Regions from separate parts of the Stutzerimonas sp. genome, predicted to be linked through region 2. Evidence: predicted binding sites of a transcription regulator. Region 2 holds the regulator's gene; the other holds the start of a gene.
The links. The regulator FliA, encoded in region 2, starts transcription of late flagellar genes. The targets are predictions, from matches to a motif close to CTAAAGTTTNNNNNNNNNNNGCCGNTAA.
Positions count from the first base shown of each region.

Region 1: the regulator FliA is predicted to act here: its motif matches at 4,304-4,331, upstream of AC2LD7_RS08330 (methyl-accepting chemotaxis protein).

Region 1 is NZ_CEXBBO010000010.1:22,694-33,847, reverse strand. Features, by position in the region: gene zapE (cell division protein ZapE) at 1-700, shown strand, start outside; gene AC2LD7_RS08350 (GlxA family transcriptional regulator) at 799-1,791, opposite strand; gene nfi (deoxyribonuclease V) at 1,965-2,693, shown strand; gene ampD (1,6-anhydro-N-acetylmuramyl-L-alanine amidase AmpD) at 2,765-3,316, shown strand; gene ampE (regulatory signaling modulator protein AmpE) at 3,340-4,176, shown strand; gene AC2LD7_RS08330 (methyl-accepting chemotaxis protein) at 4,425-6,455, shown strand; gene AC2LD7_RS08325 (DUF5872 domain-containing protein) at 6,555-7,073, shown strand; gene AC2LD7_RS08320 (DUF3140 domain-containing protein) at 7,070-7,438, shown strand; gene AC2LD7_RS08315 (TatD family hydrolase) at 7,575-8,354, opposite strand; gene AC2LD7_RS08310 (hypothetical protein) at 8,409-8,654, opposite strand; gene ada (bifunctional DNA-binding transcriptional regulator/O6-methylguanine-DNA methyltransferase Ada) at 8,717-9,754, opposite strand; gene AC2LD7_RS08300 (PA4780 family RIO1-like protein kinase) at 9,913-10,803, shown strand; gene bfr (bacterioferritin) at 10,959-11,154, shown strand, end outside.
Region 2 is NZ_CEXBBO010000003.1:130,401-141,554, reverse strand. Features, by position in the region: gene sodC (superoxide dismutase [Cu-Zn] SodC) at 1-471, opposite strand, end outside; gene flhA (flagellar biosynthesis protein FlhA) at 743-2,863, shown strand; gene flhF (flagellar biosynthesis GTPase FlhF) at 2,879-4,165, shown strand; gene fleN (flagellar synthesis regulator FleN) at 4,257-5,084, shown strand; gene fliA (RNA polymerase sigma factor FliA) at 5,102-5,827, shown strand; gene AC2LD7_RS03025 (chemotaxis response regulator CheY) at 5,945-6,319, shown strand; gene AC2LD7_RS03020 (protein phosphatase CheZ) at 6,340-7,134, shown strand; gene AC2LD7_RS03015 (chemotaxis protein CheW) at 7,147-9,300, shown strand; gene AC2LD7_RS03010 (protein-glutamate methylesterase/protein-glutamine glutaminase) at 9,348-10,439, shown strand; gene AC2LD7_RS03005 (flagellar motor protein) at 10,439-11,154, shown strand, end outside.

The DNA of each region.
Region 1 (11,154 bases), on a different contig from region 2:
GTTCTTCGTCTCCGATATTACCGACGCGATGATTCTCGCGACTCTGCTCGAGGAGCTGTTCAAGAACGGCGTGAGCCTAGTGGCGACCTCGAACATCGTGCCGGACGGTCTGTACAAGGACGGCTTGCAACGTGCCCGCTTCCTGCCGGCTATCGAACTGCTGAAAAAGCACACCGAAATCGTCAACGTCGACAGCGGCATCGATTACCGTCTGCGCGCGCTGGAACAGGCCGAGCTCTATCACTTCCCGCTGGACGCCGAGGCGGAGCAGAGTCTGGAAAAGAGCTTCCGCAGCCTGCTGTCGGAACAGTGCCGGGTGCAGGAAAACGAAGCGCTGGTGATCGAGAACCGCGAAATCGTTGCGCGCAAGGTTTCCAATGGCGTTGCCTGGTTCGAGTTCCGCGAGCTGTGCGATGGCCCGCGCAGCCAGAACGATTACATCGAACTGGGCAAGATTTTCGACGCAGTGCTGGTTTCCAACATCGAGCGAATGGACGTCTCCAAGGACGACATGGCGCGGCGTTTCATCAACATGGTGGACGAGTTCTACGACCGCAACGTCAAGCTGATCCTCTCCGCGGAAGTCGAGCTGAAGGATCTGTACGCAGGCGGGCGCCTTGAGTTCGAATTCCAGCGCACCCTGAGCCGTCTGCTGGAGATGCAATCGCACGAATATCTGGCAAGGCCACATAGGCCCTGAAGCCGATAAGAGCGCTGGAAGCGGGAAAGCTGGACGAAAAAACCGGGGCAGTTCAAATTCCCAGCCTCCAGCCTCCAGCCTCCAGCCTCCAGCCTCCTCTAGCCGCCCTTATGCCGATATTGCTGCCGATACTGATTTGGTGACAGCTCGGTGTGCTGGCGAAACAGCCGAGCGAAGAAGCTCGCGTCGTCGTAACCGACTTCATAGCTGATGGTCTTGATGCTTTTGCGCGTGGTCGAGAGCAGGCTCTTGGCGGTTTCGATTCGTAATCGCTGCAGGTAGTGCAGCGGTTTATCGCCGGTCGCCGTCTGGAAGCGCCGCATGAAATTGCGGATGCTCATGCCATGCTCCCGCGCCACGTCCTCGAAGCGGAATTTCTCCGCGAAATGTTCCTCCAGCCATTCCTGAATCTGCAGTACGCGTGTGTCCAGGTGCAGCTTCTGTCCGCCGAAGCCTATCCGTCCCGGACTGTAGTTGCGCTGCACCTCGAAGAGAATGTCACGCGCCATGCCCTGCGCGACATTCGAGCCGCAGAAGCGCTCGACGAGATGCATGTAAAGGTCCGAGGCCGAAGTGATGCCTCCGGCGCAGTAGAGATTGTCGCTGTCGGTCAGGTGCCTTTCCGGCGAGAAGAGCACGCGAGGGAAGCGCTCGGTGAATTCGCGGGCGAAGCGCCAGTGAGTAGTGGCCTCACGTTCGTCGAGCAATCCCGCAGCGGCCATCCAGAAGGCTCCGGTGGCTTCGCCGCAAATTGCGCTGCCGGCCGCGTGTCGCTCGAGTAACCAGGGTGTTACTTGCGGATATTGTTGGCAGAGCGCGTCGAAATCGCCCCAGAACGCCGGCAAAATCACTGCATCGGTTACATCCAATGCACTGTCCACCTCGATACGGGTACCGCTGAATGTGCTCACAGCTTTGCCGTCGGGGCTGACTAATGAGGTCTCGAAAGCAGGTGTGAGTCCCAGGCCGAGCTGTTTGCCGTAGCGCAGGCTGGCCATATGAAAGAAATCCTTGGCATGCATCAGGGTGGACGCGAACACCCCCTCAGTGGCCAGAATGCTGATGCGTTTCAATGGTTGGGCGGTGAGCATGCGTTTTCTTCTGGCTATTCCGGTTGTTTTTATAAGGCCAAAGCAGGGTAAATCTGCCGTTATCCGGCGGGAGCGTCTTATTTTTTTCCGCGACTGTCCAGTCGCAATCAGTCTAATCGGGCGGAACCGCTCGCGGCGCTGCCCATCAGACTTACATCAGAGAGGGCGTTTTCATGACAACAGCCGCACCACAAGGCCGTCCCGATGTGTTTTCCGGATGGGATGGCAGCACCGCCGCCGCCCGGGAAATGCAGAAGCAACTGGCGAGCAAGGTCGTGCTGGAAGATGACTTTGGCCCGCTGCGGCTGATAGCCGGCGTCGATGTCGGCTTCGAGGAGGGTGGCAAAATCACACGCGCTGCGGTGGTCCTGCTCGATGCCGAAACTCTCGAGCCGGTGGCGCAGGCACTGGCGCGGATACCGACTTGCATGCCTTATATCCCGGGCCTGTTGTCCTTTCGTGAGCTGCCCGCCGTGCTACAGGCGCTCGATTCGCTTGGGCAGGTGCCGGATCTGATTTTTTCCGATGGGCACGGCATCGCTCATCCGCGTGGGCTCGGCATTGCCGCCCACCTGGGTGTCATTACCGGACTGCCGACGATCGGTGTGGCGAAGAAGATTCTTACCGGCCAACACGCGGAACTCGGCGAGCAGCGTGGCGATAGGGTCGATCTACTGGCCAAGGATGGCAAAGTGATCGGCACTGTTCTGCGCAGCAAGGACAAGGTGCGGCCGTTGATCATCTCGCCCGGCAATCGGGTCAGCCTGGCGACCGCGCCGCAGATGGTGATGCGATACGTCACCCGCTATCGCCTGCCGGAACCGACACGGCTCGCCGATCGCCTAGCCTCGCGACGGGACGAAAAGCGCGCCGCTACTCAACAGGCCATGGACTTCGAATAGCGCGGGCGGCTTGCAGCCAGCAGCTTGCAGGCGCTAGCCTGCAAGCCCGCAGATTACCCAGGTCCGCCCCGATGCAGCTGGATCACGCGACAGGCTGGTGTCGAGGTATTCACCATTGCCCCTCGCCCAACTTCAATCAGCGCCCCGACGGGGAAATATCGCTGCTGGTCATTCATAACATCAGTCTGCCGCCCGGTTGCTTCGGGACTGGTAAGGTCCAGCAGTTTTTTCAGAACTGCCTGCCCACCGATGAACATCCATTCTTCGAGGAAATCGCGACTCTGCAGGTGTCGGCGCATTTCCTCATCGAGCGTGATGGTGCCATCACCCAGTTCGTCTCCTGTCTGGATCGCGCCTGGCACGCCGGCATCTCGCGCTTCGGCGGGCGCGACAGTTGCAACGATTTTTCCCTTGGCATCGAATTGGAAGGCACCGATGACGCGCCATTCAGTGAGGCCCAGTACGACAGTCTGATCAGGCTCTGCCGCTCACTGCAGCAAGCCTATCCGGCGATCACGCCGGATCGGGTCTGTGGCCACAGCGACATCGCTCCGGGGCGCAAGACCGACCCAGGCCCGGCATTCGACTGGCAGCGCTTGCGCGCGGCGGCGATCGTTGCGTGAATTGCCCAGCAGAGGATAGATAGATGATTTTTCTCGTGGTGTTGCTGGTACTGCTGATCGACAAACTTACCGATTGGCGGCGCGGTGTGCAGCAAGATGGTCCTTGGCTGCACTTGCTGCGACGGATCGAAAGTCGCCCGGAGCTGATACCCAGGCCATGGTTGAGCCTGCTGTTGGGGGTGCTCCTGCCGGTCCTGTTGCTCGGCCTATTGTTGATCGTGCTCCAGCCCTTGGCTTACGGCTGGCTCAGCCTGCCTTTGCATCTGCTGGTGCTGCTTTACAGCCTTGGACGCGGGCAGAGTAAACGCGAACTCGGACCGTTCCGTGATGCCTGGCGTCGTGACGATGGTGAGGCGGCGGGGCTGGTGGCCGAGCGCGACCTGGGTATCAGTGCGTCGGACGCGCCAAGCCTGTTGCGCGCTGTGGAGGCGCAGCTGCTCTGGCGCAGCCACCAAGGCTTCTTTGCGGTGATCTTTTGGTATGTGTTGCTTGGTCCCATGGCCGCGCTGGCCTACCGCCTGCTTTCGTTGACCGTCGAGCACGCTCGGAGCGAGGCCATGCGCGAGCGGGCCGGGCAGCTGCTACACGCATTCGACTGGCTGCCGGTGCGAGTCCTGCTTGCCAGCTTCGGGCTGGTTGGCAACTTCGTCGCGGTCAATCGCGCCTTGCTGCATGACTTGCTGCACTGGGAGATTCCGGCCAGGCAGCTGCTGGCGGACGTCGGCCCGGCTGCGGCCGATCTGAGCGAGCCCTTTGAAGGCGAGGCGGGTCTTGCCCGACTGGACAGCCTTGCAGCCTTGTTGGTGCGCGCACGCATGCTCTGGTACGCAGCCATCGCGATCTGGGCGATTCTTCTCTGACAGATTCGTTCTGCCGGATCTGCCCCTCGCACTGCTCTGACAGTTACCGATCATCGGCATAAGTACCGTGGATATGCCGGAATCGGCGAGCCTTCTGCCACTTGTCGGGCCATCACCCTGCCATTACCTTAAGTTACATAACCCGCGACCGATATCCCGTATAAGTTTTCTCGTGCCACCTCTCTGACGAGCCCTGCTGCAGCCATCGAATGTTGCCAGCAATACAACAAGAAACTGGGAGACGTCTTTTGAAAAGCCTGTTGTATCCCGCTATCGCATTGATGAATCGCCTGAGCTTCGGCATGAAGTTCAGCTTGATCAGCGTCCTCTTCTTCGTCCCCATGCTGCTGACTAATTTCTATCTGGTGCGCGACTCGTACCGAGAGTTCGTCGGCACCCGCACTGAGCTGCAAAGCCTTGAACTGCTGGGTACGGCATTGCAGTTGCGGCGCGAGATGGAAGATTGGAAAGACCTGGTCGAGATCGAGGGAATCATCGGCCAGACCGGGGAGGTTCAGGCGCTGGTGACCCGGCTGGCGGATGCCGAGCGAGATCTGTCGGCACGGATGCAGGGTTTGACGCCGGTCAGCGACAATCCCGAACAGGTTGCCGAGTTCAACACCCGCCGAGACGAACTCGACGCAGCCCTGCGCGAGGCCCAGGCGCAGCAATCGCTGCAGGCCAAGGCCGCCATGGCACGTGCGTTGTTAGGCAAGGCGCAGGTGATGATCAAACTGATCGCCAGCCAATCCGGCTTGAGTCAGGACAGTCAGCGCGATGTGCGTATGCTGGCCGAGCTGCTGACCTCGGTCACACCCTCGATCACCGCCATCCTCGGCGAGGGTCGGGCGATCGGTTCTTACACCTTTGGCCAGGGCTATCTGAACTCCGACGCCAGCAACAAGCTGGACGAACTGCTCCTCGAGCTGGAAAAACAACAGGCTCAATACAGCGCTCAATTGCAGGACGTACTTGGCAGTAGTGCTGCCGCGCAACGCCAGCTCGACAGCTACACTGCCAGCAGTCGCGATTCCCTGAAGATCAGCAGCGATGTCTTTCAGGACCAGGTGATCATGGCCGAAGCGCTGGATCGTCCATGGGAAAATTTTTACGATTTGATCAGCGCGGAGATGGCGAAGACCTACGCACTCAACGATGCGATTCTCGGATTCCTTGATGCGGAGTTGGAACAGCGTCTGGAACAGAAGCGCCTGCTCATGACTTTGCTGCTGGCCGCGTTGGTACTGGTGTTCGTGCTGGTGGTCTATCTCTATAGCGCCTTTTACATGTCGACTCGCGCGTCGCTGAGCAGCCTCGGTGCGACCATGGGTCAGGTCGCCGCTGGCGATATGACCGCGCGTTTCAAAGTGCAGAGCCGCGATGAACTGGGCGAGCTGGGCCAGGTATTCAACGAGACCGTGGCAAAGATACGTGAGCTGATCGAGCGGGTCGGCCAGACGGTCGGTGAGGTGGAACGCCAGGCTTCGCGCGTCGAAACCGTCTCTGGCGAGAGCAATCAGACGGTGTCCGAGCAGCGCGGACAGATTGAGCAGGTCGCCACTGCGATGAACCAGATGTCGGCGACCGCCCAAGAGGTCGCAACCAGTGCCGAAGCGGCAGTCGGCAGCGCGCAGAGTGTCAATGAGGAAACGGTTAGCGGTCGCAGCCTGGTCGAGTCGCAGGTCGGCGGCATCGAACGGTTGGCGGCGGAGATCGAGCAGTCGGTCAACGTGATCAATCAGCTCGCCAGCGACAGCAAGGCCATCAGCCAAGTACTGGATGTAATTAAAGGTGTCGCCGAGCAGACCAATCTGCTGGCACTCAATGCCGCAATCGAGGCCGCACGGGCCGGCGAACAGGGGCGTGGTTTCGCTGTGGTCGCTGACGAAGTGCGCAGTCTGGCCAAGCGCACCCAGCAATCCACCGAAGAAATCGAGCAGATGATTGCGCGACTCCAGGGCGGTGTCGGCGCTGCGGTCAAGACCATGCATTCCAGCCATTCGATGGCCGAGGAAACGGTCAGCCAGTCGGCGCAGGTTCGTCAGGCGCTGGAAAATATTCTCGGCGCGGTCGGCGCCATCGTTGACCAGAACCAGCAGATCGCCGCCGCTGCAGAGGAACAGACGGCAGTGGCCCACGACATCGATCGCAACATCGTCGCCATCAACGAAGCCGGCCAGCGTACTGCTGAAGGAGCCGGGCATACCGAGCAAGCCAGCCGCGAACTGACCGAACTGGTGGGACGCCTGCAACAGCTGATCGGCGCGTTCCGGGTCTGATCGTCGGCCTCAGGCGGCGACGCGCAACCGTCCATCGCATCCTTGTGAACAGCGCCTCGCATACCCGGTCTGCCAAAAAGGCGAACCCGGGAGCGCGCTATGTCCAGCACCGCGAAAAAGACCGATCCGCAACTGTGGGAGCGGGTCAAGAAAGAAGTCACCGATGGCGACAAGGGCGGCGAGCCCGGCCAGTGGTCTGCGCGCAAGGCGCAATATGCCGTGCAGGAATACAAAAAGCGCGGCGGTGGCTACGAAGGCAAGAAATCAACCGACAACCATCTGCGTGAGTGGACCCGCGAGGACTGGGGCACAAAATCCGGTAAGCCCTCCGGTGAAACCGGCGAACGGTACCTGCCCAAGCATGCCCGCGAGTCGCTCAACGACGAAGAATATGCCCGCACCACGCTCAAGAAGCGCGCCGACAGTCGCCGCGGGCAGCAGCATTCAAGCCAGCCCGCCGATGTGGCGCGCAAGACCAGTCGCGAACGCGAACCAGCGCTCAGCGGCCTGAACAAGACCGAGCTGATGCGCCGCGCTGCCCGGCGCAATATTCGTGGTCGTTCGAAGATGAAGAAAGACGAGCTGATCAAGGCGCTCGAACGCGAGGGCGAGCGATGAGCACACTTGATGACAATGCCCGTCGGGACATCCGCGATGAATTCCATCAGGTCGTGAACATGGCGTCATCTGCCCTGCGCCGCTGGCTAGAGACCGAGACCAGCCGCAGCGTTGGCATGACTGCCGAGGGGGAGAAAGTCACCGCGCCGGGCGATGGCGAAGCGGTTGGCCATGCCATGGGCGAGCGCATTCTGGAACTCAAGGGGCGGCGTCAAGCTGATCTCGAAGAAGACGACTACCAAGCCATGCGCAAGGTCATCGGCTACGTTCACCGGCATCTGGCCCAGCGGCCAAAGGGCGACATACACGATAGCCGTTGGCGCCATTCGCTGATGAACTGGGGCCACGATCCGCTGGAGGACTGAGTTCCGCTGTTCCGTATTGAAGCGGGTGACCTCGGCTTCAACGTTGACAGGGCGTTCCGTCTGATCGTAATGATTCGCTGGCAGCTGCGGCGATGCGGCGTTCGATGACGCACGTGCCGGTTCAGTCAGATGATCATTACGTCCAGCCAAACAGCTCGCAGCTGTTGCGGTAACTGGCATCCGCCAGTTCTTCGGGGCTGATGCCGCGCAGCTCGGCCAGCTCGCGGCAGATGTCCGGAAGAAATGCCGGGCTGTTGCGCTGCCCGGCATGGCTGTGCGGCGTGATATCCGGCGCGTCGGTTTCCAGCACGATGCTGTCTAGCGGCAACTGCTGAAGCACCCGATGCATGCGATGCGCCTGGGGCCAGGTACCGGCACCGCCGAGACCGAGCTTGTAGCCGAGTCTGATGTATTCCCGCGCTTCCTCCCAACTGCCGCTGAACGCGTGGGCGATACCCGCACGCTTGAGCTTGCGCTGCTTCAGGGTGGCAATCATCGGGGCATGGGCGCGGCGCACATGCAACAGCACCGGCAGGTCGAACTCGTCCGCCAGGTCGAGCTGAGCTTCCAGCATTTGCTGTTGGCGCTCCTTGTTCGGATTCTCGATGTAATAGTCCAGGCCGATCTCGCCGATTGCGCAGAGCTTGTCCTGCCCGCGCAAGCGCTGCAGCCAGCCGTGCAGGTTGTCGATATGCTCGGGCCTGTGGTCTTGCAGAAATACCGGATGCAACCCCAGCGCCGCATACACCGCCGGCTCGTCCAGAGCCAGTTGCCAGACCCTTTCCCAGTTCGCCTGATGCACGCCTAGCACTAGCACGCGCTCCACACCAACCGTCGCACAGCGGGCCAACACCTCACTGCGATCGGCGTCGAAGGGGTCGAAGTCGAGGTGCGTGTGGGTATCGATCAGGGGCACGGCAGATCTCCTGGCCTGGTATTGGTAAGGACTGGGACACGGAAATTGCTGAACTCAGCGGACGGTTTCTTCCTCGATCTGGATGTCGCTGACGCCCAATTCAGCCATGCGGCTATGCTCGCTCGGACGTACCGGGATTTCCCAGGGTGCGTCGGTCGCCGCGCGTGGCTCGCGGACATGATGCAGGAGAATCTCCAGTTCGGCTTGTTCCAGGCCGGGTTCTTCGAAGGAGCTGAGCGTCAGCGAGGCTGGGTTTCCGTTGATCAGATAGTGAATACGGTAGCGTTTCAGTTCGGTCATGGCGGCTCTCGGTCTGGATTTACGGTTCGGGGGCTATGGAGTATCCGACCGCCGAATCGCCCTCAGGCTCCCGAGTCTTCACGCTCCGATTCGAGCAGTGCTGCTTTGCGCTCGATGCCCCAGCGGTAGCCGGTCAGCGCTTGGTTGGCCCCAACGACCCGATGGCAGGGCACCAGCAATCCGACTGGGTTGCTCGCGCAGGCACGGGCGACCGCGCGGGCGTGGCTGCCGAGACTTTCGGCGAGCTCGCCGTAGCGACGGGTCTGGCCAGGCGGAATGTCTTGCAATGCTTGCCAGACGCGTTGTTGAAAAGCGCTGCCGCGCAGGTCTAGCGGTAGCCGAACGGCACGTGATGGCTCGTCCAGTTGGGCCAGAATCGGCTGCAACCAGCCGCCCAAGCCAGTCTGATCGAGCCGCAATTCGGCTGCGGCGAAGCGCGACTGAAGCTCGCCCAGCAACGCCTGCTCATCGTCACCGAACAACAGGGCGCAGATGCCATTGTCGCTGGCAGCGACTAACAGCAGACCCAGCGGACACGTGCTAATCGCATAGCGCAGCGACTCGCCGGCACCCTTGCGCCGGCGCTGCGCTGGGCTCAGTGCCGTGACGTTCTGATAGGCGCCGCGGGTGCTGCCGTAGCCCGCATCCAGTGCTGCATCCAGCACCGAGTCGGCAGCGGGCAAATGCGTCTCCAGCCGCTCGCGGCGACGCGCTGCGGCCCAAGCGTGAGGCGTAAGACCGGTGCGGGCCTTGAACGCGCGAGCCAAATGCGACGAGGACAGACCAATGCGGGCAGCCAGCGTGTCCAGCGTCATCGGCGCAGCGCTTGCGTCGAGCAGACGGCAAGCGGCAATTACCAAGCCATCCAGCTGTTCGGCTGGGCTCTGCCCGTGAGGCGCGCAGCGCATGCAGGCGCGATAGCCAGCGGCTTCGGCATCAGCGGCATTACTGAAGAAACTGACGCCGTCACGCCGCGGCCGGCGCGCCGGGCAGCTTGGGCGGCAGAAGATACGGGTCGAGCGGACGGCGAATACGAAGCGGCCATCGAAGCCTGCATCGCGTTCGCAGAGGGCTTGCCAGCAGCGTTCGAAATCGATCATTTCGCGACTCCTTGAGTGGTTGTGCTCAATTGTCCGTCCTGCTCGCCTTCGACGCCAATCCGCAATGCGCTTTCAAACTTGCGGGCGAGCATGGAAGCGTGCTGACGATTACCGTAACCTGCAGACCTGCATAGTCGAATAGGGTCTGTAAGCCGCTGATGAAAACGCCAAAACGACTCGAGCCGCTGGTCGAGGATGGGCTGATCGACGAAGTGCTGCGGCCGCTGATGAGCGGCAAGGAAGCAGCTGTATATGTGGTGCGCTGTGGTGACGAACTGCGTTGCGCAAAGGTATACAAAGAGGCCAACAACCGCAGTTTTCGCCAGGCAGTGAAATATCAGGAAGGGCGCAAGGTGCGTAGCAGCCGCGACGCCCGCGCCATGGCCAAGGGCTCCAAGCACGGGCGCAAGGAAAAGGAAGAGAACTGGCAGAACGCTGAAGTCGCCGCCTTGTTCCGTCTGGCGGATGCCGGGGTGCGCGTGCCCAAGCCGTACGATTTCCTCGACGGCGTGCTGTTGATGGAAATGATATCGGGCGAAGACGGTGATGCCGCACCGCGTCTCAACGACGTTGATCTGCATCCAGACGATGCCCGGGAATTTCATGCCTTCATGGTCGGCGAGGTCGTGAAGATGCTTTGCGCCGGCCTGGTGCATGGCGACCTGTCCGAGTTCAACGTGCTGCTCGACGAACATGGCCCGGTGATCATCGACCTGCCACAGGCGGTGGATGCGGCTGGCAACAACCATGCATTCGAGATGCTCGAACGGGATGTGGGCAACATGTCGGCCTATTTCGGACAGTTCGCTCCGGAGCTCAAATTCACTCGCTACGCCAAGGAAATGTGGGCGCTTTATGAAGATGGCAAGCTGACGCCGGATACCGAACTGAGCGGGGAATTCGCCGAACCGGAAGATGCTGCCGATCTCGATGCGGTGATGCGTGAAATCAAGGCGACACTCGCTGATCAGGCGCGCAAGGAAGCGTTGCGCAATGCGACGGACGAGCCCAGCGACGAGCCGCCGACACCGCCGTGGATGCGTAACTAAGCTGCCTCTGAGTGGTGCCGACATGCTTCATATGAGTTGTCGGCCTATGCTGACTCACGGGGCACGCTTATCCGGTAACGGCTGGGGCACGCTTCGTCAGCCGCGGATTGGGCGTATTATTGTCGGCGTTTCAATGCGAGCAGGAGAGAGTCGCAATGCAAGGTCAGCCACAAGTCATCGAATATCTGAAAGAACTGCTGCGTGGAGAGCTGGCCGCGCGCGATCAATATTTCTTGCACTCGCGGATGTATGCCGACTGGGGCTTCACCAAGCTCTACGAGCGCATCAACCACGAGATGGAAGAAGAAACCCAGCACGCCGATGCGCTGCTCAAACGCATCCTGTTCCTCG
Region 2 (11,154 bases):
CGGATGGTCGGAGTGGTTGTCGCCGCCCTTGTGAACCATCAATGCCAGGCCCTTGATGTCGCCAAGGCTTTTCAGTCGGGGTGCGAGGACTGGTTGGTTGGCCTTGCCTTCGCCATCGACCATCAGCGCTGGGAGATCTCCCATATGGCCTTCGCCCCAGGGTTCGCCATGCTTGCCGGTGTTCTTCGGATCCCAGTGGCCGCCGGCTGCGCCCGCCGCGACGGCTTCACCGTCCTTATCTGCCGGTTCACAGCTCCCTTTTGCGTGAATATGGAAACCATGGGCGCCGGAGTCCAGGCCGGACAGCGCGGGTCGGAATACCAGCCCGTATTGGCTGCTTTCGATCTTGACGGTGCCGACGGACTCGCCGATGCCTTGGGCGGTCACGGCCTTGACGGGCACGCTGAGGGTTTCAGCTTGCAGGCCCATGGCCGTGCAACTGGCGAGTGCCGCAATGATCCACTGCTTCATGGCAAAACTCCTGTGAAGTGAAAAGAGCGGGAAGTGCCGCCGGGAGCGAACGCCGTCTTACCTCTGTTACCGGTGGGCGGCGCTGCTAGCAGTGAGACTGCCCAGGCCACGGTCGGTTCGAATGCCACGTTTCCCAGCGCAGCTTCGACCTGGGCGACAGGCGCTGTTCAAGGCGGGCGCAGCAGTCCTGAACAAGTTGGACCCCTTCTTGCTATAGCCCCGGCAGGGCGCGCTTTGCGTCAATTCTTTGTTCTGCTTGCCGGGGTCTCCATTGGATCGCACGCAACTCATCAACATTCGCAATGGCCTAGCGGGCGCTGGTCGCGGCAATCTTGGCGTGCCGCTGCTGCTGCTCGTCATGATGGGCATGATGATGCTGTCGGTGCCGCCGTTCCTGCTGGATCTGCTGTTCACTTTCAACATCGCACTATCGATCGTCGTGCTGCTGGTCAGCGTCTACGCGCTGCGGCCGTTGGATTTCGCGGTGTTTCCAACGATCCTGCTGGTCGCTACCTTGATGCGTCTGGCGCTGAACGTGGCCTCTACGCGAGTGGTGCTGATCAACGGCCATGAGGGCGGGTCCGCGGCGGGTCACGTGATCGAAGCGTTCGGCAACGTGGTGATCGGCGGTAACTACGTCGTCGGTATCGTCGTCTTTGCGATCCTGATGATCATCAACTTCGTCGTGGTCACCAAGGGCGCCGGGCGGATTTCGGAAGTCAGTGCGCGCTTCACCCTCGATGCCATGCCCGGCAAGCAGATGGCCATCGACGCCGACCTCAACGCCGGCTTGATCGATCAGTCCGAAGCCAAGCTGCGCCGTGTCGAAGTCGCCTCGGAGGCGGACTTCTACGGTTCCATGGACGGCGCCAGCAAATTCGTGCGCGGCGACGCCGTCGCCGGCCTGCTGATTCTGTTCATCAACCTCATCGGTGGCGTTGGCATCGGCATGGCGCAACACGGCATGAGCTTCAGCGAGGCAGGCCAGGTTTACGCGCTGCTGACCATCGGTGACGGTCTGGTGGCGCAAATTCCATCGCTGCTGTTGTCCACCGCGGCGGCGATCATGGTCACCCGTGTCACCAGTTCCGAGGACATGGGCCAGCAGGTCAACCGGCAGATGTTCGCCTCACCCAAGGCGCTGGCTGTGTCTGCGGCAATCATGATCGCCATGGGCCTGGTGCCAGGCATGCCGCACATGTCATTCCTCGGCCTCGGTGCGGTCGCCGCTGGGGGCGCCTACTGGATCTGGCATCGCCAGCGGCAGGTCAAGCAAGAGGCCGAGCAGGAGGTGCAGAAACAACAGGAAATGCTCCCGGCGCAGCGTGCCGCGGAGACCAAGGAGCTGGGCTGGGATGACGTGACGCCAGTGGATATGGTCGGCCTGGAAGTGGGCTACCGGCTGATTCCGCTGGTCGACCGCAACCAGGGCGGCCAGCTGCTGGCGCGGATCAAGGGCGTGCGCAAGAAGCTTTCGCAGGATCTCGGTTTCCTGATGCCGTCGGTGCACATTCGCGACAATCTCGACCTTCTGCCCAACGCCTATCGCTTGACACTGATGGGCGTGAGCCTGGCTGAGGCCGAGGTCTACCCGGATCGCGAACTGGCGATCAATCCGGGCCAGGTGTTCGGTCCGCTCAACGGGATCGCGGCCAAGGACCCCGCATTCGGCCTGGAAGCGGTGTGGATCGAGGCCAGTCAGCGCGATCAGGCACAATCGCTCGGCTACACCGTGGTCGATGCCAGCACCGTGGTTGCGACTCACCTGAACCAGGTGCTGCACAAACATGCCCACGAGCTCCTGGGGCATGAAGAGGTCCAGCAACTGATGCAACTGCTGGCCAAGAGTTCGCCGAAGCTTGCCGAGGAGCTGGTGCCGGGAATGATTTCGTTGTCGACGCTGCTCAAGGTATTGCAGGCGCTGCTGCAGGAACAGGTTCCGGTTCGCGATATCCGCACCATCGCCGAGGCTATCGCCAACGTGGCCGCGAAGAGTCAAGATCCCGCCGCGATGGTGGCTGCTGTACGGGTCGCGCTCTCCCGCGCAATTGTGCAAAACGTTGTGGGGCTTGAGCCGCAGCTCCCTGTCATCACGCTTGAGCCAAGGTTGGAACAGATATTGCTCAATAGTCTGCAGAAGGCTGGTCAAGGTTCCGAAGATGGCATTCTTCTGGAGCCGGGAATGGCCGAAAAGTTGCAACGTTCCCTGGTAGAGGCAGCACAGCGTCAAGAAATGTTGGGTAAGCCGGCGATTTTGCTGGTAGCCGGTCCGGTCCGCGCGATGCTCTCGCGATTCGCCCGGCTGGCGGTGCCGAACATTCATGTCCTCGCCTATCAGGAAATACCGGACAACAAGCAAGTCACCATCGTTTCCACGGTGGGTCAGAATTAACCGAGGGTACAGGCCATGCAGGTCAAACGTTTCTTCGCAGCCGACATGCGTATCGCCATGAAGATGATTCGTGACGAGCTGGGCGCTGATGCCGTGATCACGGGCAACCGTCGTGTCGCTGGCGGCGTCGAGCTGACCGCTGTGCTTGATTACCCGATGGAGCCCGCAGCACCCAAGCAGCCGAATCCGGCGCTCGAAGCGGAACTGCGTAAAACGCAGGCGCGCATCGCCAGTGCCCACGCTGAGCTGAGCTCGCCGTCTCGCGCTCAAGCGGGTAAGGACCGTCAACTGCTTGACGAGAAGTCTGCGGCTGCCGTTCAACCGGCGCCGAGTGCCAGCGCCGCGGTGGCGTCGTTCGATTCGCGCGCGGTCGAAGCCATGCATTCGGAGCTGCAAGGTTTGCGTGAGCTGATCGAAGTTCAGCTTGGCTCGATTGCCTGGGGCAATGAACAGAGTCGCCGTCCGCAGCAGGCCAGCCTCTGGCGCCGCCTACAGCGCATCGGCTTGCCGGCCGAACTGTCGCGCGCGCTGCTGGAGAAGGTAGCTACCGTGTCCGAGCCGCGTCAGGCCTGGCGCATGCTGTTGGCGCACCTGGCGCAATCGATCAAGGTCAGCAAGGTCGAGCCACTGGAAGAGGGCGGTATCATCGCGCTGGTTGGTCCGGCCGGCGCCGGCAAGACCACCACGTTGGCGAAACTCGCCGCGCGCTACGTGCTCCAGCACGGCGCACAGAGCATCGCCTTGGCGAGCATGGACAACTACCGTATCGGTGCGCAGGAACAGCTGAAGACCCTTGGTCGCATCCTCGATGTGCCGGTCATTCAGATCGACCCCAGCCAGCCATTGAGCAAGACGCTGGAGCCTTTGGCCCGCAAGCGCCTGATTCTCATCGACACCGCCGGCTTGCCTGCGGGCGACCCGATGATGCGTATGCAACTCGAAGCGCTGGCCGACCGCGGTATCAAATCGAAGAACTACCTGGTGCTGGCGGCAACCAGCCAGAGTCAAGTGCTTAAAGCGACATGGCATAACTACCGTCGCTGTGGGCTGGCGGGCTGCATTCTGACTAAACTGGATGAAGCCGGCAGTTTGGGTGATGTGCTCGGCCTTACGATCAGCCAGCATTTGCCCATCGCGTACCTCGCCGATGGACCGCGTATTCCCGAGGATCTGCAATTGCCACGTAGCCACCAACTGGTCAGTCGCGCAGTGAGCCTGCAGTCTGAAGAGACTCCCAGCGAGGAGACCATGGCCGATATGTTCTCCGGGCTGTACAACGGTTCTTCACGGAAGGTCGGATGAACGCTTTGTTAGGTGATACAGACAAAGAAGACGCGTTCTGGCTGAACGCATCGATGGCCTCCGGGCCCCAGCAAGATATAGGCGTTTGAAGATGGGTATTCATCCCGTACAGGTAATTGCAGTGACTGGCGGCAAGGGTGGCGTCGGCAAGACCAACGTGTCGGTCAATCTGGCGCTGGCCTTGGCCGACCTCGGTCGCCGGGTGGTGTTGCTTGATGCCGACCTTGGGCTGGCCAACGTCGACGTGCTGCTGGGTTTGTCTACCAAGCGCACGTTGGCTGACGTCATTGCTGGTGAATGCGATCTGCGTGATGTAATGATTCAGGGCCCGGGCGGCATTCGCGTCGTGCCCGCTGCTTCGGGTACGCAGAGCATGGTGCAGCTATCGACGTTGCAGCACTCCGGGCTGATACAGGCATTCAGCGATATCGGTCATGATATCGACGTGCTGATCATCGACACCGCGGCGGGTATCGGCGATGGCGTCGTGAGTTTCGTTCGCGCCGCGCAGGAGGTACTGCTGGTCGTGACCGACGAGCCGACGTCCATCACCGATGCCTATGCGTTGATCAAGCTACTCAATCGCGACTACGGCATCAGTCGCTTTCGTGTGCTGGCGAACATGGCACACGCTCCGCAGGAAGGCCGAAATCTGTTCGCTAAACTGACCAAGGTGACCGAGCGGTTCCTCGATGTGGCGCTGCAGTACGTCGGCGCGATTCCTTACGATGAGGCGGTGCGCAAGGCAGTACAGAAGCAACGTGCCGTCTACGAGGCCTATCCGCGAGCCAAGTGTTCATTGGCGTTCAAGGCCATCGCGCAAAAAATCGATACCTGGCCGTTGCCGGCAACGCCGCGGGGCCACTTGGAGTTCTTTGTGGAGCGCCTTGTCAGGCCCACCACAGAGCCTAACGACTGACAGCGGCTGGACTCGGTATGTATTACAGCAAAGCTCAGGCAAAAGACTCGCAATACCAGCTCATCGATCAGTACGCGCCGTTGGTCAAGCGCATCGCCTATCACCTCCTGGCGCGGTTGCCAGCGAGTGTGCAGGTGGATGACTTGATGCAGGCGGGCATGATCGGCCTGCTGGAGGCATCAAAAAAATACGACTCCGGCAAAGGCGCGAGCTTCGAGACCTACGCCGGGATTCGCATCCGTGGCGCGATGCTCGACGAGGTCCGCAAGGGCGACTGGGCTCCGCGTTCGGTCCACCGTAACTCGCGTATGGTCAGCGAAGCGATTCGGACAATTGAAGCCAAAACAGGTCGCGACGCTAAAGATCAGGAAGTTGCGGCCGAACTTAAATTGAGTCTCGATGAGTACTACGGCATTCTGGGCGACACCCTGGGCAGCCGCTTGTTCAGCTTCGATGATCTACTTCAGGAAGGCGAACATGGGGAATTCGGGGAGGATGCCGCCAGTGCGCATCCGGAGCCGTCCCGAGATCTTGAAGACGAGCGTTTTCAACAGGCGTTGGCCGAGGCCATCGGAAACCTGCCCGAACGTGAAAAGCTGGTGCTTTCGTTGTATTACGACGAAGAGCTGAATCTGAAGGAGATCGGCCAGGTGTTGGGTGTCAGTGAATCGCGGGTGAGCCAGTTGCACAGTCAGTGCGCGGCGCGCCTGCGTGCTCGCCTCGGTGAGTGGCGCGCCCGTTAAAGGCTGGTTTGCAAAAAAGCATTAGAGGCCCTTACGAGCTTCATTCATGAGGCCCGCAGCAGACCGTGAGCAGGTTCTGGGAATTTCGGGATTACGGAGGTGTACTTGGACAAGAACATGAAAATTCTCATCGTCGATGACTTCTCGACCATGAGACGGATCATCAAGAATCTGTTACGCGATCTAGGCTTCACCAATACCGCAGAGGCAGATGACGGCACGACCGCGCTGCCTATGTTGAAGAGCGGCAGTTTCGATTTCCTCGTCACCGATTGGAACATGCCCGGAATGAGCGGCATCGATCTGCTTCGAGCTGTGCGCGCCGACGATCGCCTGAAGCACCTTCCGGTGCTGATGGTCACCGCCGAAGCCAAGCGCGACCAGATCATCGAGGCCGCGCAGGCGGGCGTAAACGGTTATGTAGTCAAGCCATTCACGGCTCAAGTGCTCAAAGAGAAGATCGAAAAAATCTTCGAGCGCGTCAACGGCTGAAGTAACGCCGCGAGGGCACTATGACGCAAGCAGAACAAAGCCTGGCAGAGTTCGAAGCGACTCTGAGGGCTCATGCACCTCAGTTGATCGAAAGCCTGCAGCAGGGCCGCTTCGACGAAGCGGCGCAGATGTTCAATGAGCTCAATCAGGCCCGCAGTCAAGGGCTCTATCAGGAAGTGGGCAAGCTCACCCGCGAGCTGCATAACGCCATCGTAAAGCTGGAGATGGATACCTGCGCCACGGGCGGTGACCCGTCACCGATTACCGATGCCACCGACAGGCTTTCATATGTGGTGGAGATGACCGAAAAAGCGGCCAACCGCACCATGGATCTGGTCGAAGAGTCCGCGCCGCTGGTGAACTACGTCAGTTACGAAGCGCAGAGTCTGACCGCCGATTGGCAGCGCTTCATGCGCCGTGACATGAACGCCGAGCAGTTCCGCGATCTGGTCAAGCGCATCGATCAATTCCTTCAGCGCACCATGAACGATGGCAGTCAGCTGTCGCAGAATCTCAGCGAAATAATGTTGGCGCAGGACTTTCAAGACCTGACAGGCCAGGTGATCAAGCGGGTAACCCGTCTGATCAGCGAACTCGAAAGCAATCTGCTCAATCTTGTTCTGATGGCCGGGCAGGTCGATCGCGTGGCTGGCATCCAGCATGACCGCGAAGCGATGCGCGCAGAGCAGGAAAAGAAAAAACAAGAAAAAGAGCCTTCCAACGGTGAAGGTCCGCAGATGCATGCCGATATACGTGAGGATGTCGTATCCGGGCAGGACGATGTCGATGATCTGCTTTCGAGCCTGGGCTTTTAGGGGAAGGTGAATATGAGCTTCGACGCCGATGAAGAAATCCTCCAGGACTTCCTGGTGGAAGCCGGCGAGATTCTCGAATTATTGTCAGAGCAGTTGGTGGAGCTGGAAAGCAGCCCCGATGACGCCGCGCTGCTCAATGCGATTTTTCGCGGTTTCCATACGGTAAAAGGTGGTGCCGGCTTTCTCCAACTACACGAATTGGTGGAATGCTGCCACATCGCCGAAAACGTCTTCGACATCCTGCGCAAGGGTGAGCGTCGCGTCGACTCGGAATTGATGGACGTCGTGCTGCAGGCACTGGACACTGTCAACGAAATGTTCACTCAGGTGCGTGAGCGCACCGAGGTCACGCCAGCAACCCCCGAACTGCTCGCTGCGCTGTCGCGTCTGGCTGAGCCTGCCGGTACGGAGGTTCCGGTTGCTGAGCACGCCGCGGTTGAACCGGCGTTGGAAGCCACGACGGCAGATAACGAATTCGAGCAGTTTCTCGGCGCCCTGGATGGTTCTGCTGGTGCGCCGACTGCTGGTGCCGGTGACGAAATCACTGACGACGAATTCGAGTCGCTGCTGGATCAGCTTCATGGCACCGGCCAGTTCGCAGCAGAGCCCAGCGCCGCGCCAGCCGTTCAGATACCTGCCTCACCGGCCAGTGACGAGATTACCGACGACGAATTCGAGGCCTTGCTGGATCAGTTGCATGGCAAGGGTCAATTCGCCGAGCCAGCTGCCGCTGCGCCTGCTGCTGATGCCGCGCCTGCGGCGGCGGGTGGCGATGAGATTACCGATGATGAGTTCGAAGCACTGCTGGATCAGTTGCACGGCAAAGGCAAGTTCGAGCCGGAAGCAACTACTCCAGCCGTAGCAGCTACGCCTGCAGTCAAAAAAGACGCTCCAGCAAAGCCGGCAGTGAAGCCCGCGCCGGGCAAGACGCCTGCAGCACCGGCAAAGGCGGAAGTTGCGCCAAAAGCTTCCGCTGCGTCCGAAAAGCCGCCGAGCGAAGCTGAAACAACCGTGCGGGTCGATACTGCGCGGCTCGATGAAATCATGAACATGGTCGGCGAGCTGGTGCTGGTGCGTAACCGTCTGGTGCGCCTGGGCTCCAATAGCGGCGACGAAGCCATGGCCAAAGCCGTATCCAACCTGGATGTGGTGACCGCCGATCTGCAGAGCGCCGTGATGAAGACGCGCATGCAGCCAATCAAGAAGGTCTTCGGCCGTTTCCCTCGGTTGGTTCGGGATCTGGCGCGTAGCCTCAAGAAAGAGATCAACCTTGAGCTTGTCGGTGAAGAAACCGATCTGGACAAGAATCTGGTGGAAGCGCTGGCCGACCCGCTGGTTCACTTGGTGCGCAACGCTGTCGACCACGGTATCGAGACGCCGGAAGAGCGCGAAGCTGCAGGCAAGCCGCGCACTGGCCGCGTGGTGCTGTCGGCCGAGCAGGAAGGCGATCACATCCTTCTGCTGATCACCGACGACGGTAAAGGCATGGACGCAGACATTCTGCGTGCCAAAGCGGTAGAGAAGGGGTTGCTGGACAAGGATGCAGCCGATCGCCTGAACGATCTGGAGTGCTACAACCTGATCTTCGCGCCGGGCTTCTCCACCAAATCGGAGATCTCCGACGTGTCCGGCCGCGGCGTCGGCATGGACGTGGTCAAGACCAAAATTTCCCAGCTCAACGGCACGGTCAATGTTTTTTCCAACAAAGGCCAGGGCTCGCGGGTAGTGATCAAGGTACCGCTGACGCTGGCGATCATGCCGACCCTGATGGTGATGCTGGGCAATCAGGCGTTCGCTTTCCCACTGGTGAGCGTCAACGAAATATTCCACCTCGACTTGTCCCGGACCAACGTGGTCGATGGCCAGGAAGTGGTGATCGTGCGAGACAAGGCGCTGCCGTTGTTTTATCTCAAACGCTGGCTGGTGCGAGGCGCGGAACATGAAGAACAACGCGAGGGGCATGTGGTGATTCTGAGTGTCGGTAACCAGAGTATCGGCTTCGTCGTCGACCAACTGGTGGGGCAGGAGGAGGTAGTGATCAAGCCGCTGGGCAAGATGTTGCAGGGCACTCCCGGCATGTCTGGCGCGACAATCACTGGCGACGGTCGTATCGCCTTGATCCTCGATGTTCCGAGCATGCTAAAGCGTTACGCGCGCCGGATCTGATCCGCTGGCAGCGGCCCTGATGGAGCCGCTGTCGCTAGGAGTGTTTTATGGCAGTCAAGGTCCTGGTGGTGGACGATTCCGGCTTTTTCCGCCGCCGAGTATCGGAAATCCTTTCTTCAGACCCGAACATCCAAGTGATCGGCACCGCCACCAATGGGCGTGAGGCGATCGATCAGGCGATGGCGTTGAAGCCCGACGTCATCACCATGGATTACGAAATGCCGATGATGGACGGTATCACCGCCGTGCGGCAGATCATGCAGCGTTGCCCGACACCCGTTCTGATGTTTTCTTCGCTTACCCACGAAGGTGCACGAGTGACGCTCGATGCATTGGATGCCGGGGCTGTGGACTTCCTGCCGAAGAATTTTGAAGATATTTCCCGTAATCCCAATAAGGTCAAACAGCTGTTATGCGAGAAGATAAACACGATTTCGCGTAGCAATCGTCGTTTCAGCACTTATTCCAGCGCTCCGACCGCCGCAACTCCAGCAGCCCGTCACGCTACTTCTCCGGCGGGATTGGCATCTGCGGCGCCGATGCCAGCGCATGCCTCAACACCAGCGCCTCGCCGCAAACCGTATCGGCTGGTTGCCATCGGCACCTCCACTGGCGGGCCGGTGGCGCTGCAGCGCGTGCTGACTCAGCTTCCCGCCAGCTTTCCGACACCCATCGTACTGATTCAGCACATGCCTGCGGCTTTCACCAAGGCGTTCGCCGAGCGGCTGGACAAGCTCTGCAAGATCCGCGTAAAGGAAGCCGAAGATGGTGACCTGCTGCGCCCTGGCCTTGCACTGTTGGCGCCCGGTGGCAAGCAGATGATGGTCGACGGGCGTGGTGCGGTGCGCATCCTGCCCGGTGACGAGCGCCTCAATTATCGGCCCTGTGTGGACGTCACGTTCGGCTCCGCCGCCAAAGCTTTCCATGACAAGGTACTGGCGGTCGTGCTCACTGGCATGGGGGCTGACGGCCGTGAAGGCGCGCGCATGCTCAAGCAGTGCGGCAGCCAGGTGTGGGCGCAGGATGAAGCCAGCTGCGTCATCTACGGTATGCCGATGGCGGTGGTGAAGGCCAATCTCAGCGACGCCGTCTATGGCCTCGATGAGATCGGTCAGCACCTGAGCGAGGCCTGCATCTGATGGATGTGCTCAGCCTTATCGGGCTGGTTCTTGCGTTTGTCGCTATCGTCGGGGGTAATTTTCTCGAGGGCGGTCACGTCTCGGCCTTGGTCAACGGGCCGGCCGCCTTGATCGTGCTAGGCGGTACCCTCGGCGCGGTGCTGTTGCAGACGCCGATGTCGGTGTTCATGCGAGCGATGTCGATCATCGGCTGGATCTTTTTTCCGCCGCGCGTGGACATGGCCCGCGGCATCAGCCTGGTCACTGGTTGGAGCGCCACGGCGCGCAAGGAGGGGCTGCTGGGTCTCGAGCCGATCGCCGAAGCCGAGCTCGATCCCTATGCCCGCAAAGGTTTGCAACTGCTGGTCGATGGCGCTGAGCCAGAGGTGATCCGCAGTATTCTCGAGGTTGATCTATACACTCAGGAAACCCGCGATATCCGTGCGGCAAAGGTGTTCGAAAGCATGGGTGGCTATTCGCCTACGGTGGGCATCATCGGTGCGGTGATGGGGTTGATTCACGTGATGGGCAACCTTGCCGATCCTAGCCAGCTGGGCAATGGCATCGCCGTTGCGTTCGTCGCGACCATTTATGGCGTGGCGTTCGCCAACCTGTTGGTGTTGCCGATCGGCAACAAACTCAAGAGCGTGGTACAGAAACAGACCGCCTACCGCGAGATGCTGCTTGAAGGCGTCCTGTCGATTGCCGAAGGGGAAAACCCCCGCTCGATCGAAAT